2 regions of the Achromobacter sp. 1011811831 genome follow, and region 2 is predicted to be linked to the other one. Evidence: predicted binding sites of a transcription regulator. Region 2 holds the regulator's gene; the other holds the start of a gene.
The links. Region 2 encodes FNR, which switches genes on or off when oxygen is low (the NO sensors DNR and NnrR bind a similar motif). Its sites were predicted from a motif close to TTGATNNNNATCAA; they were not measured.

Region 1: the regulator FNR is predicted to act here: its motif matches at 2,690-2,703, upstream of ubiU (ubiquinone anaerobic biosynthesis protein UbiU).

What each region holds. Positions count from the first base shown of each region.
Region 1 is NZ_JCBANG010000037.1:43,435-50,936, forward strand. It holds gene AC6LJ9_RS15745 (type IV pili methyl-accepting chemotaxis transducer N-terminal domain-containing protein) at 1-1,899, shown strand, start outside; gene AC6LJ9_RS15750 (response regulator) at 1,967-2,629, shown strand; gene ubiU (ubiquinone anaerobic biosynthesis protein UbiU) at 2,739-3,755, shown strand; gene AC6LJ9_RS15760 (U32 family peptidase) at 3,752-4,648, shown strand; gene ubiT (ubiquinone anaerobic biosynthesis accessory factor UbiT) at 4,645-5,088, shown strand; gene AC6LJ9_RS15770 (SDR family NAD(P)-dependent oxidoreductase) at 5,194-5,910, shown strand; gene AC6LJ9_RS15775 (ABC transporter permease subunit) at 5,921-7,502, opposite strand, start outside.
Region 2 is NZ_JCBANG010000089.1:3,681-11,182, forward strand. It holds gene AC6LJ9_RS25235 (zinc-dependent alcohol dehydrogenase family protein) at 1-587, shown strand, start outside; gene AC6LJ9_RS25240 (NUDIX domain-containing protein) at 704-1,294, shown strand; gene AC6LJ9_RS25245 (2Fe-2S iron-sulfur cluster-binding protein) at 1,311-1,646, shown strand; gene AC6LJ9_RS25250 (MFS transporter) at 1,733-3,034, opposite strand; gene AC6LJ9_RS25255 (hypothetical protein) at 3,203-4,357, opposite strand; gene fnr (fumarate/nitrate reduction transcriptional regulator Fnr) at 4,366-5,094, opposite strand; gene AC6LJ9_RS25265 (gamma-glutamylcyclotransferase family protein) at 5,191-5,664, opposite strand; gene clpB (ATP-dependent chaperone ClpB) at 5,804-7,502, shown strand, end outside.

The DNA.
Region 1 (7,502 bases), on a different contig from region 2:
CCGTCACCCCGGCATCGCCTGTCCACGCGCATCATCGCCACCTCGCTGGCCGCGTTGGTGGTGGTGCTGTCCATGATCAGCTGGACGCTGTGGCTGTCCTGGCAGCTGGAAGGCGCGGGCGCGGCCATCAACGATACCGGCAGCCTGCGCATGCGCGCCAACCGCGTGGCGGTGGAGCTGATGCGGCCGCAGGAAGGCCGCAAGGTGCGCACCGATGAGCAGATCCTGCTCATGGACGAGACCATCGCGCGGCTGGCCAGGGGCAATCCGGCCAGGCCGCTGTTCATTCCCAACGATGCCGACATCCGCAAGCAGTGGAGCGAGGTGGCCGGCTACTGGCGCGAGATCATGAAGCCCTCGGCCATGCGCGCCCTGGGCAGGCCCGACGCCGCCTACTACCTGGAGACGCTGCCGGAGTTCGTGGCCAAGGCCGACACGCTGGTGCGCATGATCGAGCAGGACAACGCCGGCAAGACCACGATGCTGCGGCTGTCGCAGGGCGTGCTGGCGGCGATCGCCAGCGCCGGCACGCTGGCCATGATCTATCTGCTGTACCTGTGGATCATCTCGCCCGTGCTGCGCCTGCGCGACGGCCTGCAGCGCATGGCGGCGCGCGAGTTCAGCACCCGGCTGCCGGTGGAAAGCCGCGACGAGTTCGGCGTGCTGGCGCGCGGCTTCAACCGCATGGCCGACGAGCTGCAAGGGCTGTACACCGGCCTGGAGCAGCGGGTGGAGCAGAAGACGGCCCAGCTGGCGGCGCAGAACCGCGACATCGGCGCGCTCTACGACATGGCGGCCTTCCTCAACCAGCCCAACGAGATCGAGGCGCTGTGCGACGGTTTCCTGCGGCGCGTCATGCTGCAATTCGACGCCGAGGGCGGCAGCATCCGCGCGCTCGACCCGAACAATGAAAAGCTCAACCTGATGGTGTCGGTGGGCCTGTCGGAAGCGCTGGTGGAATCCGAACACTGCATGCGCGTGGACGACTGTTATTGCGGCGTCGCCACCCGCAAGGCCGGGGTGATCGTGATCCAGGACTTCCGCCACGCGCCGCCCAGCCTGGACCTGAACTGCCAGCGCGAGGGTTTTGCCAGCGTGGCGGTGTTCCGCATCGTGGCGCGCGACGAGGTGCTGGGCTCGTATTCGCTGCATTTCCGCAGCCAGCGCAAGCTCGCGCCTTCCGAATCGCAGCTGCTTGAAACGCTGGGACAGCATCTGGGCGTGGCGCTGGACAACCGTCGCCTGAGCGCCCAGGCGCGGCAGCTGGCGGTGGTGCAGGAGCGCGGCCTGGTGGCGCAGGGGCTGCACGACAGCCTGGCGCAGGGCCTGAATTTCCTGAACCTGCAATTGCAGATGCTGGACGGGGCGGTCAAGCGCGGCGACGCTGCCGAGGTCGAGGAAATCCTGCCGCTGCTGCGTACCGGCGTGGATGAAAGCTACCAGGACGTGCGCGAGCTGTTGACCAATTTCCGCAGCAAGCTGTCGCAGGGCGATCTATACGTGGCGATCGAGGACACCGTGGACCGCTTCCGCCGCCAGACCGGCATGGATACCGAGCTGGCCGTGGGCGAGCGCCAGGGCGCGCCGCTGGCGCCGGACCAGCAGCTGCAGGTGCTGTTCATCCTGCAGGAAGCGCTGTCCAACGTGCGCAAGCATTCCGAGGCCGCGCGCGTGCGCGTCGAGGTCGAGGACGGGCGCGATTTCGTGCTCAGCATCAGCGACGACGGGCAGGGCTATGACGCCGAGGAAGTGGCCGCGTGCGGCGAGGCGCATGTCGGCCTGCACATCATGCGCGAACGCGCGGCGCGCCTGCGCGCCGTCATAAAACTCGAATCGCGGCCCGGCCAGGGCACGCGAGTCCTCTTGACCCTGCCCGGCGCCGAACGCCAGGCCGCCTAAGGGGAGGGGTAGCCCACCCCCGAAGCGCTGCACGCCGGTGCTTTCCATAACTGAACGACGCAATACCATGTCCATCCGAATCCTTCTTGTCGACGACCACACGCTGTTCCGCTCGGGCCTGCGCCTGCTGTTGCAGCGCCAGTCCGATTTCGAGATCGTGGCCGAGGCCGGCGACGGCGTCGAGGGCCTGAAGCGGGCCAAGGAACTCAAGCCCGACGTGGTGCTGCTGGACCTGAACCTGCCGGGCCTGTCCGGCCTGGAAACGCTGCAACTGCTGGTGCAGGACCTGCCGTCCTGTGCGGTCATCATCCTGACCGTGTCGGAAGAGGCCGACGAGCTGGGGCAGGCGCTGCGCGACGGCGCGCGCGGCTATCTGGTCAAGAACATCGACGCCGAGGCGCTGACCAGCGCGATCCGCCGCGCGGCGGGCGGCGAGCCGGTCATCGCGCAGAGCATGACCGCCAAGCTGGTCGAGCAGTTCCGTGGCCAGGCCCAGGCTGGCGCGCAGCCGGCGGGGCAGGGCGAGCGCCACAGGCTGACCGCGCGCGAGACGCAGATCGTGCAGTACCTGGCGCGCGGCGCCAGCAACAAGGTCATCGCGCGCGAGCTGGACGTCAGCGAAAGCACGGTCAAGATCCATGTGCAGAATGTGCTGAAGAAGCTCAATCTCACCAGCCGCGTGCAGGTCGCCGTGTACGCGGTGGAACACGGGCTGCACGTCGAGGAATGAGCGCGCGGCGCGCGCGCGCGCCGACGGGCTGATCCGCCGCAAACGTCGGCCCGCCGCCGTTTGATCTGCGACAAGGCCGCGCCCGGCACCGGCCCCTAGACTGGCCGGCATGCAAACGCGAACCTCACCCATGGAACTGGTGGCTCCGGCCGGCAGCCTGGCCGCGCTCAAATCCGCTATCGAGGCGGGCGCGGACACGGTCTACCTGGGCCTCAAGAACGCCACCAATGCCCGCAACTTCGCCGGGCTGAACTTCACCGAAAACGACATCCGCGCCGGCGTCGAGCTGGCCCATGCGCGCGGGCGACAGGTCCTTTTCGCCATCAACACGTTCGTGCAGGCCGGGCGCGGCGAGGAATGGCGCGCGGCCGTGGACGCGGCCCATTCGCTGGGCGCGGACGCCGTGATCATGGCCGACGCGGGCCTGCTGGGCTATGCCAGCGACCGCTATCCCGACCTGCGGCTGCACCTGTCGGTGCAGGGCTCGGCCACGCACGCCGACGCCATTGAGCTGATGAAGGAGCAGTTCGGCATCAAGCGCGTGGTGCTGCCGCGTGTGCTGACGCTGGCCGAGATCGCCCGCATCTGCGGACAGGTCAGCGTCGAGGTCGAGGTGTTCGGCTTCGGCAGCCTGTGCGTGATGGCCGAGGGCCGCTGCCTGCTGTCGTCCTACGCCACCGGCGATTCCCCCAACAACAAGGGCGTCTGTTCGCCCGCGCACGCGGTGCGCTGGGTGGAGGAAAAGGGCCGCATGGACGCGCGCCTGAACGGCATCCTGATCGACCGCTACGAGCCGGGCGAGCCGGCCGCCTATCCGACGCTGTGCAAGGGCCGCTTCAAGGTCGATGGCGCCGACGATCACGCGCTGGAGGAACCCACCAGCCTGAACGCCATCGGCCTCTTGCCCCGGCTGGCCGAGATGGGCGTGTCCGCCGTCAAGATCGAAGGGCGGCAGCGCAGCCCGGCCTATGTGACGCAGGTGGTGTCCACGCTGCGCGCCGCGCTGGACAGCGCGCACGCCGACGCCGCGCGCTTCTCTCCGCGCCCCGAATGGAACGCCATGCTGGCGCGCCATGCCGAGGGCTCCCAAGTCACCCAAGGCGCATTCGAACGTCCATGGAAATGAACGCAACCCCGGCATTTGGCATCTCCGTCGGCCCCTTGCTGTATTACTGGCCGCGCCAGCAGACGCTGGACTTCTACGCCGACCTGGCCGATGGCCCGGCCGACATCATCTACGTGGGCGAGACGGTGTGCAGCCGCCGCCGCGAATTGCGCGCCGAGGACTGGCTGGACCTGGCGCGCGACCTGCGCGCCACCGGCAAGACCGTGGTGCTGTCGGGCCGCACCCTGATCGAGACCGGCTCCGAGGCCAGCGCGCTGCGCAAGCTGTGCGAACAGCAGGACTTCCTGATCGAGGCCGGCGAGGTCGGCGCGATGCGCCACCTGGCCGGCCGTCCCTTCGTGGCCGGGCCGCACATGAATGCCTATCACGGCGGCACGCTGGACTGGCTGGCCAGCCGAGGCGCGGTACGCTTCGTCGCGCCGCTGGAAATGGACAGCGCCACGCTGGCGCGCCTGCTGGCGGAAAAACCCGCCGCGCTGGAGTGCGAGGTCATGGTGTGGGGCCGCATGGCGCTGGCCTTCTCGGCGCGCTGCTTCACCGCCCGCCATTTCCGGCTGAAGAAGGACGACTGCGGCTTCCGCTGCATCGAGCATCCCGACGGCCTGGACCTGCGCACGCGCGAATCGCGCGACTTCCTGGCCATCAACGGTATCCAGGTGCAGTCGGCGGCCTGTCTGGACCTGCTGGACCAGGCGATGGAGCTGGCCGTGATGGGCGCGGGCGTGCTGCGCGTCAGCCCGCAATCGACCGGCACGCAGGCCGCCATCGCGGCGCTGGATGCCACGCGCCACGGCGCGCAGCGGGCCGAGGTCGCGCCGCCCGCCGGCATGGAGCGCTGCAACGGCTACTACTACGGCCACGCGGGCATCGATCTGTTGCGGGAGCCGGCATGAACCTGAGCCTGCCCGCGCCGCCCGCGCTGCTGGCCCGGCTGGGCCGCAAGCTGCCGGCGCCGCTCGTGTCGCTGCATTTCACCGCCGGGCTGGAGCTGGCGCGTCGCCTCAGATGGCTGGCGCCGCCGGCCGAGCTGGACGGCCGGCGCTTCGCCATCACCGTCGAGGACCTTGGCCTGCGCAGCTGCTTCGCCGTGCGCGGCGGCGCGTTCCGGCCCGTGTGGGACGGCGCGCCGGCCGAGCTGGAACTGGGCGCCAGGCTGGCCGACTTCCTGGCGCTGATGCGCGCGGACATGGACGCCGACACTTTGTTCTTCCAGCGCCGCCTGCGGATCTCCGGCGACACCGAGCTCGGCCTGATCGTGAAGAACTGGCTGGACGCCTCGCCGCGCCCGGCCTGGCTGGACAAGCTGGGCGCGCTGGGGAGGCCGCAAGCCTGAGCCTGGGACGGTCGGTTCGCATGACCGACAGTGGCGCGGGGGCTTGACGCGTCCGCGCCGCCAGTCGTGCTATATCCTCGGGCCGACACAGCAACGGAGCACAGCATGAAGATATTGATCGTGGGCGCCAGCAAGGGCCTGGGCCGCGCCCTGGCCGAAGGGCTGGGGCAGGATGCGGAAATGATCATCGGCGTGTCGCGCAAGACGCCCACGGACCTGACGGTGGCGCCGTCCTGCGCGCTGCGCTGGATCGAGGCCGACCTGTCCGACCCCGAGGCCGCCGCCGCGCGCATCGCCGAGCAGGCGCCGGCCGAGCTGGATGCCATTCTCTACAACGTCGGCGTGTGGGAAGACAAGGCCTTCACCGACGACTACGACTTCCTGGCCGATTCGCCGCAACAGATCGCGCGGCTGCTGGACATCAACATCACCGGCACGATCCTGCTGCTGCAACGGCTGATCCCGCGCCTGCTGGGGCGCGCCAAGCCGCAGCTGGTGCTGACCGGCTCGACCTCGGGACTGCCGCGCAGCGGCCGGCCCGAAGTGGCGTTCGGCGCGTCCAAGGCGGCGCTGTCGGGTATCGCCGACGCGCTGCGCGAGCGTTTCCGGGCGCAGCGGCTGGCGGTCACCTGCCTGCAGCTGGGCTACCTGAACACCGAGGACGGGCTGGCGGTGGCGCGCGATGAGGCCAGCCGGCGCGGCGAGGGCACGCTGGCGCCGGTGCACGATGTGGTGGCGATGGTGCGCGCGCTGCTCAGCCTGTCCGATGCCTCTTTCGTGCGGGAACTGGTGTTGCCGGCGATCCTCGACGAGCGCTTCTGAGGCCGGCCGTTCAGAGCCGTCCCGTTTCCATCGCCCGCGCCACCCGCGACAGCGCCAGGCTGGCCGCGAAGTACAGCGCGGCCACCGCCAGGTAGACCTCGACGTGATAGGGCCGCCAGGCCGTGCCGGCCACCACGGCCTTGGCCGCACCCAGCACGTCGAACACGCCGATGATGCTGACCAGCGAGGTATCCTTGACCGCGCCCACGAACACGCCCAGCGCGGCCGGCGCGGCGATGCGCCGGGCCTGCGGCCAGATCACGGCCTGGTAGGCCAGGGCGGAGCCCATGCCCAGCGCGCGCGCCGCCGCCATCTGGCCCGGCGGGATGGCCTGCAGCGCGCCGCGCAGCACCTCGGCCAGCAGGCAGGCGGTGTGCAGCGTCAGCGCGGCCAGCGCCATGCTGAACTTGGACACGCCGCCGCCCAGCAGCATGGGCAGCACGAAGGACGCGAACAGCAGTTGCGTCACCAGCGGCACGCCGCGCACGGTCTCGATCAGCGTGGCGGCGGCGAACGAGCCGGCGGGGCTGGACGAGCGGCGCAGCAGCGCCAGACCGGCCGCGAGCGGCACGGCGGCCAGCAGCGCCGCGATCGCCAGGATCAGCGTGACCAGCAGGCCGCCCCAGCGCAGCGGGCCGATGGCCTCGCCGCCCCAGGGCCAGCCGGACAGCGCGCCGGCGGCGAGCGCCAGCGCGGCGATGCCGACGCCGGCGCGTACCCGTCCGGACAGCCGGCCCGCGCCCAGCGCCACAGCGACCGCCAGCAGCAGCGCGGCGCAGGCGACCAGGGCGGGGCCGCGATGCGCCGGCTGCATCGCGCCGAACAACAGCAATGGCAGGCTCTCGCCCACGGCGGCCCAGCAGGCGCCGGCGGCTTGCGCGCAGGCCGCCGCGTCGCCGCGCCAGACGGCGTTGAGCAAGGCCCAGTCGGCGAGCGAGCCGGCGGCGAGCAGCGCCGCCAGCAGCACGGCCGTCCTGGCCAGGCGGCGCGCCCAGGGCCCGCCGCCTTGCCCCGCCAGGGCGGCAAGCAGCGCGGGGCGTTCGCCCAGGCGCGCGCCGTGCAGATCGCCAGGACCATGCCGGGCGCTGCGGGCGTTCCACGCGGACAGCGCGCCGCCCAGCGCCAGGGCCAGGCCCAGATAGGCCGCCAGCGCCAGCGAGATGCCTTCCAGCGCCAGGCCGGTCTGCGTGATGGCGGTGTTGATGACGGCCATCAGGTCCTGGTAGCCGATGGCGATGGCCAGCGTGCTGTTCTTGATCAGCGCCAGGCACTGGTTGGCGTAAGGCGGCAGCGCCACGCGCGCGGCGTTGGGCGCGACGACCAGGCGCAGGATGTCCAGGCGCGACAGCGCCAGCGCCTGTCCGGCCTCGACCAGCCCCGCCGGCACCGCGCGCACCGATGCGCGCACGATGTCGGCGATATAGGCGGCATGGAACACCGACAGGCCGATCACCAGCGTGGCGAATTCGATGCTGGGCTGCCAGCCGCCTTGCAGGCCCAGTCCGCGCCGGACTGGCAGTTCGACGATGGGCGCGGGCAGGAGGGTCCAGGCGAGCAGCAGGCCGGCCAGCGCCAGCCAGGGCGTGACGCGG
Region 2 (7,502 bases):
CAGTGACCGCGTGGAACGCCCTGTTCGTCGGCGGCCGCGCGCAGGCGGGCCAGACGGCGCTGCTGCTGGGCACGGGCGGCGTGTCGATCTGGGGGTTGCAGCTGGCCAAGGCCGCCGGCCTGCGGGCCATCGTCACCTCGTCCAGCAACCGCAAGCTGGAGCAGGCGCGCGAACTCGGCGCGGATGTGCTGATCAACTATCGCGAAACGCCCGAATGGCAGGCCGAGGCGCTGCGCCAGACGGACGGCGAAGGGGCGCACGTCGTGGTGGAAGTGGGCGGGCAGGGCACGCTGGAACGCTCGGTGGCCGCCGTGCGCATGGGCGGCACGGTATCCATGATCGGCGGCGTCAGCGGCTTCGGCGCGACGCCGGTGGCGCCGCTGGCGCTGATCGGCGGCGCCAAGCGCCTGGAAGGCATCTTCGTGGGCAGCCGCAAGATGCTGGAGGACCTGGCCCGTTTCGTCTCGGTCGCCGGCATCAAGCCCGTGATCGACCGGGGCTTTGGCTTCGACGAGGCGCCGGCCGCCTTCGCGCACCTGGCGTCCGGCAGCCATTTCGGCAAGGTGGTGATCCGGGTCGCGCCGTAGGCGCGGGGCCGGGCGCGCGGCGTCGCGGGGCCGCCGCGGCGCGATGGTAAGCTCATGCACTCCTGCCGGGCGGACGGCGCAGGCCGCCGACCTCCCGGCCGCCATCCGCACGCGCCATGACGACCAAACCCGAATCCCATCTGCACGAAGAGCTGGTTTCCAGCGTGGCGGCCTATGACGGCCGCTTCCTGAAGATCCGCAACGACACCGTCCGCCTGCCCAACGGCAACACCTCCACGCGCGAATACGTGGTGCATCCGGGGGCGGTGGTGGTGATTCCCCTGCTCGACGACGGCCGGGTGCTGCTGGAGCGGCAGTTCCGCTACCCCATCGGCCGCGTGATGACCGAGTTTCCCGCCGGCAAGCTGGATCCGGGCGAGGACCCGCTGGCCTGCGGCAAGCGCGAGCTGCTGGAGGAAACCGGCTATACCGCCGCGCAATGGGCCCACGCCGGCGCGCTGCACCTGGCGATCGCCTATTCCACCGAGATCATCCACATCTTCTTCGCGCGCGGCCTGCGCGCCGGGCCGAGGCAGCTGGACCAGGACGAGTTCCTGGACGTGATCAGCGCCCAACCGTCCGAGCTGTACGAGGCCTGCGCCCGGGGCGAGGTGACCGACGCCAAGACCCTGACCTGCACGCTGTGGCTGCAGAACGTGCTGTCCGGCGCCTGGCAACTGGACTGGCGCGACGACGCGGCCGGCTGAGCCCGCGCTTTCCGCCATGCCCTCGCATCCCGTCCTGGTCCAGCCCTCGGGCCTGCGCTTCGATGCCGACGAGGACACGTCGCTGCTGCTGGCCGCGCAGGCCGCCGGCATCAAGCTGCCCAGCTCCTGCCGCAACGGCACCTGCCGCGCCTGCATGTGCCTGATGCTGGAGGGCGAGATCCGCTACCGCATCGAATGGCCGGGCCTGTCGCGCGACGAGAAGGAAGAGGGCTGGATCCTGCCCTGCGTGGCGCATGCCGTCACGGCGCTGGAGATCCAGTCCTTGCAGGCGGCGCCGCTGGAGCCGCCGGCGCCCGTGCCCGATAGGGCGCTGACCGGAGCGCGGCGCTAACCGGCGCATGCCGGCGTGTGGCGCAGGGCCCGTGCGGGCCCATTGCGGCGGGCCGCCCGCGTCAGGCCCGCTCGCGCCCGCTGTCGCTATTCATGTCGGTGCATGGCCGATTCGCGGCGCGTGTCGCGCATGGTCGCATACACCAGCAGCGACAGGAAGATCACGCCGGCCAGGTAGTAATAGAACCATTGCTCATGCCCCTGCTGCTTGAACCATAGGGCGATGGCGGGCGCCGTGCCGCCGAAGATCGACACGGTCACCGCATAGGGCACGGCCACGCCGGTGGCGCGGATGTTGGTCGGGAACAGCTCGGCCTTCACCACGGCGTTGATCGAGGTGTAGCCGGCCGTGAAGACCCAGGCGCCGCAGATCAGCAGGAAGGCGATGAAGGGCGAGCGCGTCTGCGCCAGCGTGTACAGGATGGGCACGGTCAGCAGCGCGCCCGCGACGCCGAAGAACACCAGCAAGGGCTTGCGCCCGATGCGGTCGGACAGCGCGCCATACAGCGGCTGCAGGATCAGCGCGAAGATCAGCGAGGCGGCGATCACATAGGTGGTGACGATGTCGGAAAAGCCCGCCGTCTGCCGGACGAAGGTCTGCATATAGGTGGTGAAGGTGTAGAAGGCCGCCGTGCCGCCCGCCGTCAGGCCCACCACGATGGCCACCTCGCGCGGGTACTTCAGCAGGCCGCGCAGCGAGCTGGTGCGCGGCTGGGTCTTGCTGGCGGCCTTGTAGGAGTCGGTCTCGGGCATGTCGCGCCGCATGAAGGCGGTCACGATGGCAAGCAGCGCGCCGATCACGAAGGGGATGCGCCAGCCCCAATCCACCAGCTGCTGGTGAGTCAGGAACACGTTCTGCAGCAGCAACAGCACCAGGATGGCGCTGAGCTGGCCGCCGATCAGCGTCACATACTGGAAGCTGGAATAGAAGCCGCGGTGCTCGGCGTCGGCGATCTCGGTCAGGTAGGTGGCGCTGGCGCCGTATTCCCCGCCCAGGCTCAGCCCCTCGATCACGCGCGCCAGCGCCAGCAGCGCCGGCGCCGCCAGGCCGATGGAGGCGTAGGTGGGCGTGAGGGCGATGATCAGCGAGCCCACGCACATCATGCCCACCGACACCATCAGCGACAGCCGCCGGCCGTGCCGGTCGGCGATATGCCCGAACAGCCAGCCGCCCAGCGGTCGCACGATGAAGCCGGCCGCGAACAGCGTGGCGGCGTTGAGCTGCTGGACGACGGGATCGTGCGAGGGGAAGAAGGCGGGGGCGAAGTACAGCGCGAAGGCGGTGTAGGCGTAGAAGTCGTACCACTCGACCAGGTTGCCCATGGAACCGACGAAAATGGCCTTGATGCGGCGCTTCGCGTCGGCGACATCCAGATGCGTGTGCGTCATGGCAGTCCTTGCTGCTTGCCGGAATGGGAAACGCCGGCGCGGCCGCAAGCGCGCCGCCGCCGGCATGTCCCTATATTGCTCCCGGCCGCGCGAAATTGCACGCGCCGCCGAGGCGGCATTCAGCTTGCTGTCATTTTGGGGGGCGCCCTGGACGACGCCGGGCGGGCGCTACTTGCCGCGCGGCTTGATCGGCTCGCAGGGCGCGGCCCTGTCCGTCCCGCGCGCGCCTTCGCCCAACAGGACCTGGGCGCCGCATTCCGAGCCGAACATGTTCTTGCCGTCGTGGCCCACGCCGCGCACTTCGTAGCCGGCGCGGTGCAGAGTGACCGGCTTGCTGCCGCGCGATGCGAGCAGGAACTCGTATTGCAGGTAGGCGGTGCCGCGCGCCAGCCGCGTGGAGCCCTGGGCCTCGGCGCCGCAGGTCTTGTCCAGCAGGCGGTGCTCGGGGTTGTTGTCGGCGCCGCCCAGCAGGTAGGTGACGTCGCGCGCCGCGTAGCGCACGAACAGCCGGGATTCCTCCTGGCCGCGGGCGTAGGCGGGCAGCTTGTCGGTGCCGTACTTGTACTGGTTGTAGGTGGGGCAGATGCCGCGCTCGTAGGGCGCGTAGCCCTTGCCGTCCGGGCGTGGCCGCTCGTTGGTCAGGTACAGGTAGGAAGAGGGGTTGGCGATCACGTAGCGCAGCGCCAGCCCGTCGCGGCGCAGCGGGCCGTCGACGTTGTTCAGCACGGCGTAGCGCTGCACCAGCTGCGCGCCGCCGGAATGGCCGGCCAGCACGATGCCGGCCAGCGCGGGCAGGCGCTGGCGGTCGTCCAGGCTGCGCAGCAGGTCGTCCAGGACCTGGAACGAGCTGACCGGCGCCGGCCGGCCGGCGGCCTGCACGCTGTCCTCGCCTTCTTCCCAGCTGGCCTTGCGCCAGGCGGCCATGCCGGCGAAGCCGGAATCGATGGAACCGGAAAAACGCGGCGCCAGCACCAGCGTGTCGCGCGCGCGCTCCGGATTGCGTTCCAGCAGGTCGGCCACGTATTCGTAATAGCGGTCGGCGTCGCGCTTGACGCCGTGGATCACCACCACCACCTGCTTGATGTCGGCCAGTTCGCCCTTGCCCAGCGGGCGGTTGGCGTAGACCGGGATCTTGTAGCGATGGCCCGGCTTGCCCAGCTCGACGGTCTGCCAGCGCGCCGGCTTGGCCGGCTTGGGCGCGGGCGCGGCTTCGTCGTAGTCGTAGGGATCGGGCAGGGGCGTCTGCGCGGCGGCTGCGAGCGGGGCCGCCAACGCCGCCAGCATCAGGCTGGCGGCCGGCAGGAAGGCGCGCGCGCGGCGCATGGGCGGCTTCAGCAGCTTTCTTGGCCCAGCAGCTGCTTGAGCGCAGGCTGGTCGAGGATGCGGACTTCGCGCTGGTTGATGCGGATCAGTCCGTCGCGGGCGAAGCGCGAGAACAGCCGGCTCACCGTTTCCAGCGTCAGGCCCAGGTAGTTGCCGATTTCCTCGCGGCTCATGCGCAGCACGAACTCGGTGGACGAATAGCCCAGCGAGGCATAGCGCTGCGACAGGTTCAACAGGAACGCCGCCAGGCGCTGTTCGGAACGCATCGAGCCCAGCGAGGCCAGCATCTGGTGCGAACGCGTGATCTCGCGGCTCATCAGACGGCGGAACTGCTGCTGCAGCGAGGGCAGGTGGGCGGAGACGCGGTCGACTTCATTCAGGCGAATGACACAGACTTCGGAGTCTTCCAGCGCGATGGCGGCCGACACGTGCTTGCCGTCGAGCATGCCGTCCATGCCGACGATCTCGCCGGGCAGATGGAAACCGGTGATCTGGATCTGGCCAGTCGCGTCTTCGAGCTGCGTCTTCAGGCTGCCGAAGCGCACGCCATAGACCGCATCAAGGGGGTGATCCAGCGAGTACAGCGTCTTGCCCTTTTCAAGGCGCACGCGTTCCTTCACCAGTTCGTCCAGCTTTTCTACTTCGGCGGCTGCCATGCCCACAGGCACGCACACGTGTCCCAGCATACACGTGGAGCAATGGGCGGCATCAGGGGCAACGGGGACCCGTTTTTGCATAGTGACCTCTATAGCGCCCGTCGAGCGGCGGGTAGCCGGTGCGGGCAGGAAGCTTGATGACAATTGCTATTGTAGTCCGTTGTTACTACGGGTGTCTTACCTGCGCGCGGCGTCCTTGGACATGAACGTCGCGCAAGCGTTCCCGGCGCGTCGGTGAAGGATCCAGTCCGTGACCTGGTCGACGGCCGCGATGTCGCTGGCGGCGCCCCGCAAGGCGGGATCGATCGGGTAGTACTGGCAGGACAGCTCCGCGCCGTCCGGGCCGGGCTGTGCGAGGCGCGCCAGCACGTCGCGGCGCAGGAAGCAGCCGGGCCGGCCGGGATGGTAGTCCTCGATTTCGTCCATCAAGTGGATATGGGCCGGCTCGACCTGATAGATATCTCCTAGGACGCGACGCCCGTCAGCCACGGGAATCAGGCCGGGCCAGGCGCCGAAGTCGACCAGCCGGCCCGGCACGCTGGCCGCGCCGACCCGCCGTACCGCCGGCAGGCCGCGGTCGGAGGCGGTGCGCTCCAGGTCGTTGATCTCGCCCGCGCGTAGCGTGCCGTAGACAAAAACGTATATGCTCATGATTCCTCAGGTTGCCGCACGTCGATAGAGTCCGCAAGGCCGTCAGGGTCTTGAAATTCCCTGCTCCGGCCACATATTCAGGTCATCGAGCCAGCCGGCGATGCATCGGTCAGGCTCCTCAACAAGCCAAACGACCACTATGCGATTCGACAAACTTACCACCAAGTTCCAACAGGCATTGGCGGACGCCCAGAGCCTGGCCGCCCGCAACGATCATCCCTACATAGAGCCCATACATGTGCTGTCTGCGCTGCTGTCCGATGCCGACAGCGGGGCCGGCAGCCTGCTGGCGCGCGCCGGCGTCGCCGTGAACCGGCTGCAGCCGGCCATCGAGCAGGCGCTCAAGTCCCTGCCGCAGGTGCAGGGCGACGACAACGTCCAGGTCGGCCGCGAGCTGCAGGGCGTGCTGACGCGCACCGACAAGGAAGCCGCGCGCCGCGGCGACACCTACATCGCCAGCGAGCTGTTCCTGCTGGCGCTGGCCGACGACAAGGGCCCGGCCGGCCGCATCCTGCAAGAGGCCGGCCTGCAGAAGAAGGCGCTGGAAGCCGCCATCGACGCCGTGCGCGGCGGCGAGTCGGTGTCCGCCGCCGAGGGCGAGTCCAATCGCGAGGCCCTGTCCAAGTACACGATGGACCTGACCGAGCGCGCCCGCCAGGGCAAGCTCGATCCGGTGATCGGCCGCGACGACGAGATCCGCCGCACCATCCAGATCCTGCAGCGCCGCACCAAGAACAACCCCGTGCTGATCGGCGAACCCGGCGTCGGCAAGACCGCCATCGTCGAAGGCCTGGCGCAGCGCATCGTCAACGACGAAGTGCCCGAGACGCTGCGCGGCAAGCGCGTGCTGTCGCTGGACCTGGCCGCGCTGCTGGCCGGCGCCAAGTTCCGCGGCGAATTCGAAGAGCGCCTGAAGGCCGTGCTGAAGGAACTGGCGCAGGACGATGGCAGCAACATCGTCTTCATCGACGAGCTGCACACCATGGTCGGCGCCGGCAAGGCCGAGGGCGCGATGGACGCCGGCAACATGCTCAAGCCCGCGCTGGCGCGCGGCGAGCTGCATTGCATCGGCGCGACCACGCTGGACGAATACCGCAAGTACATCGAGAAGGACGCCGCGCTGGAGCGCCGCTTCCAGAAGGTGCTGGTCGACGAGCCCGACGTGGAATCCACCATCGCCATCCTGCGCGGCCTGCAGGAGCGCTACGAGATCCACCACGGCGTCGAGATCACCGATCCGGCCATCGTGGCCGCGGCCGAGCTGTCGCACCGCTACATCACCGACCGCTTCCTGCCCGACAAGGCCATCGACCTGATCGACGAGGCCGGCGCGCGCATCCGCATGGAAATCGATTCCAAGCCGGAAGTGATGGACAAGCTCGACCGCCGCATCATCCAGCTCAAGATCGAGCGCGAGGCCGTCAAGAAGGAAACCGACGATGCCTCCAAGCGCCGCCTGGGCGTGATCGAGGACGAGCTCGAAAAGCTGCAACGCGAGTACAACGACTTCGAGGAAATCTGGAAGGCTGAAAAGGCCGCCGTACAGGGCACGCAGGCCATCAAGGAAGAGATCGACGGCGTGCGCGCCGAGATGGCCGAGCTGCAGCGCAAGGGCCAGTTCGACAAGCTGGCCGAGCTGCAGTACGGCAAGCTGCCCGACCTGGAAGCGCGCCTGAAGGCCGCCGAGATCGGCGCGGCCGAGGCCGCCAACGAGGCCGAGGGCGGCGAGGGCCGGCCGCGCCTGCTGCGCACCCGCGTCGGCGCCGAGGAAATCGCCGAGGTCGTGTCGCGCGCCACCGGCATCCCGGTGTCCAAGATGATGCAGGGCGAACGCGAGA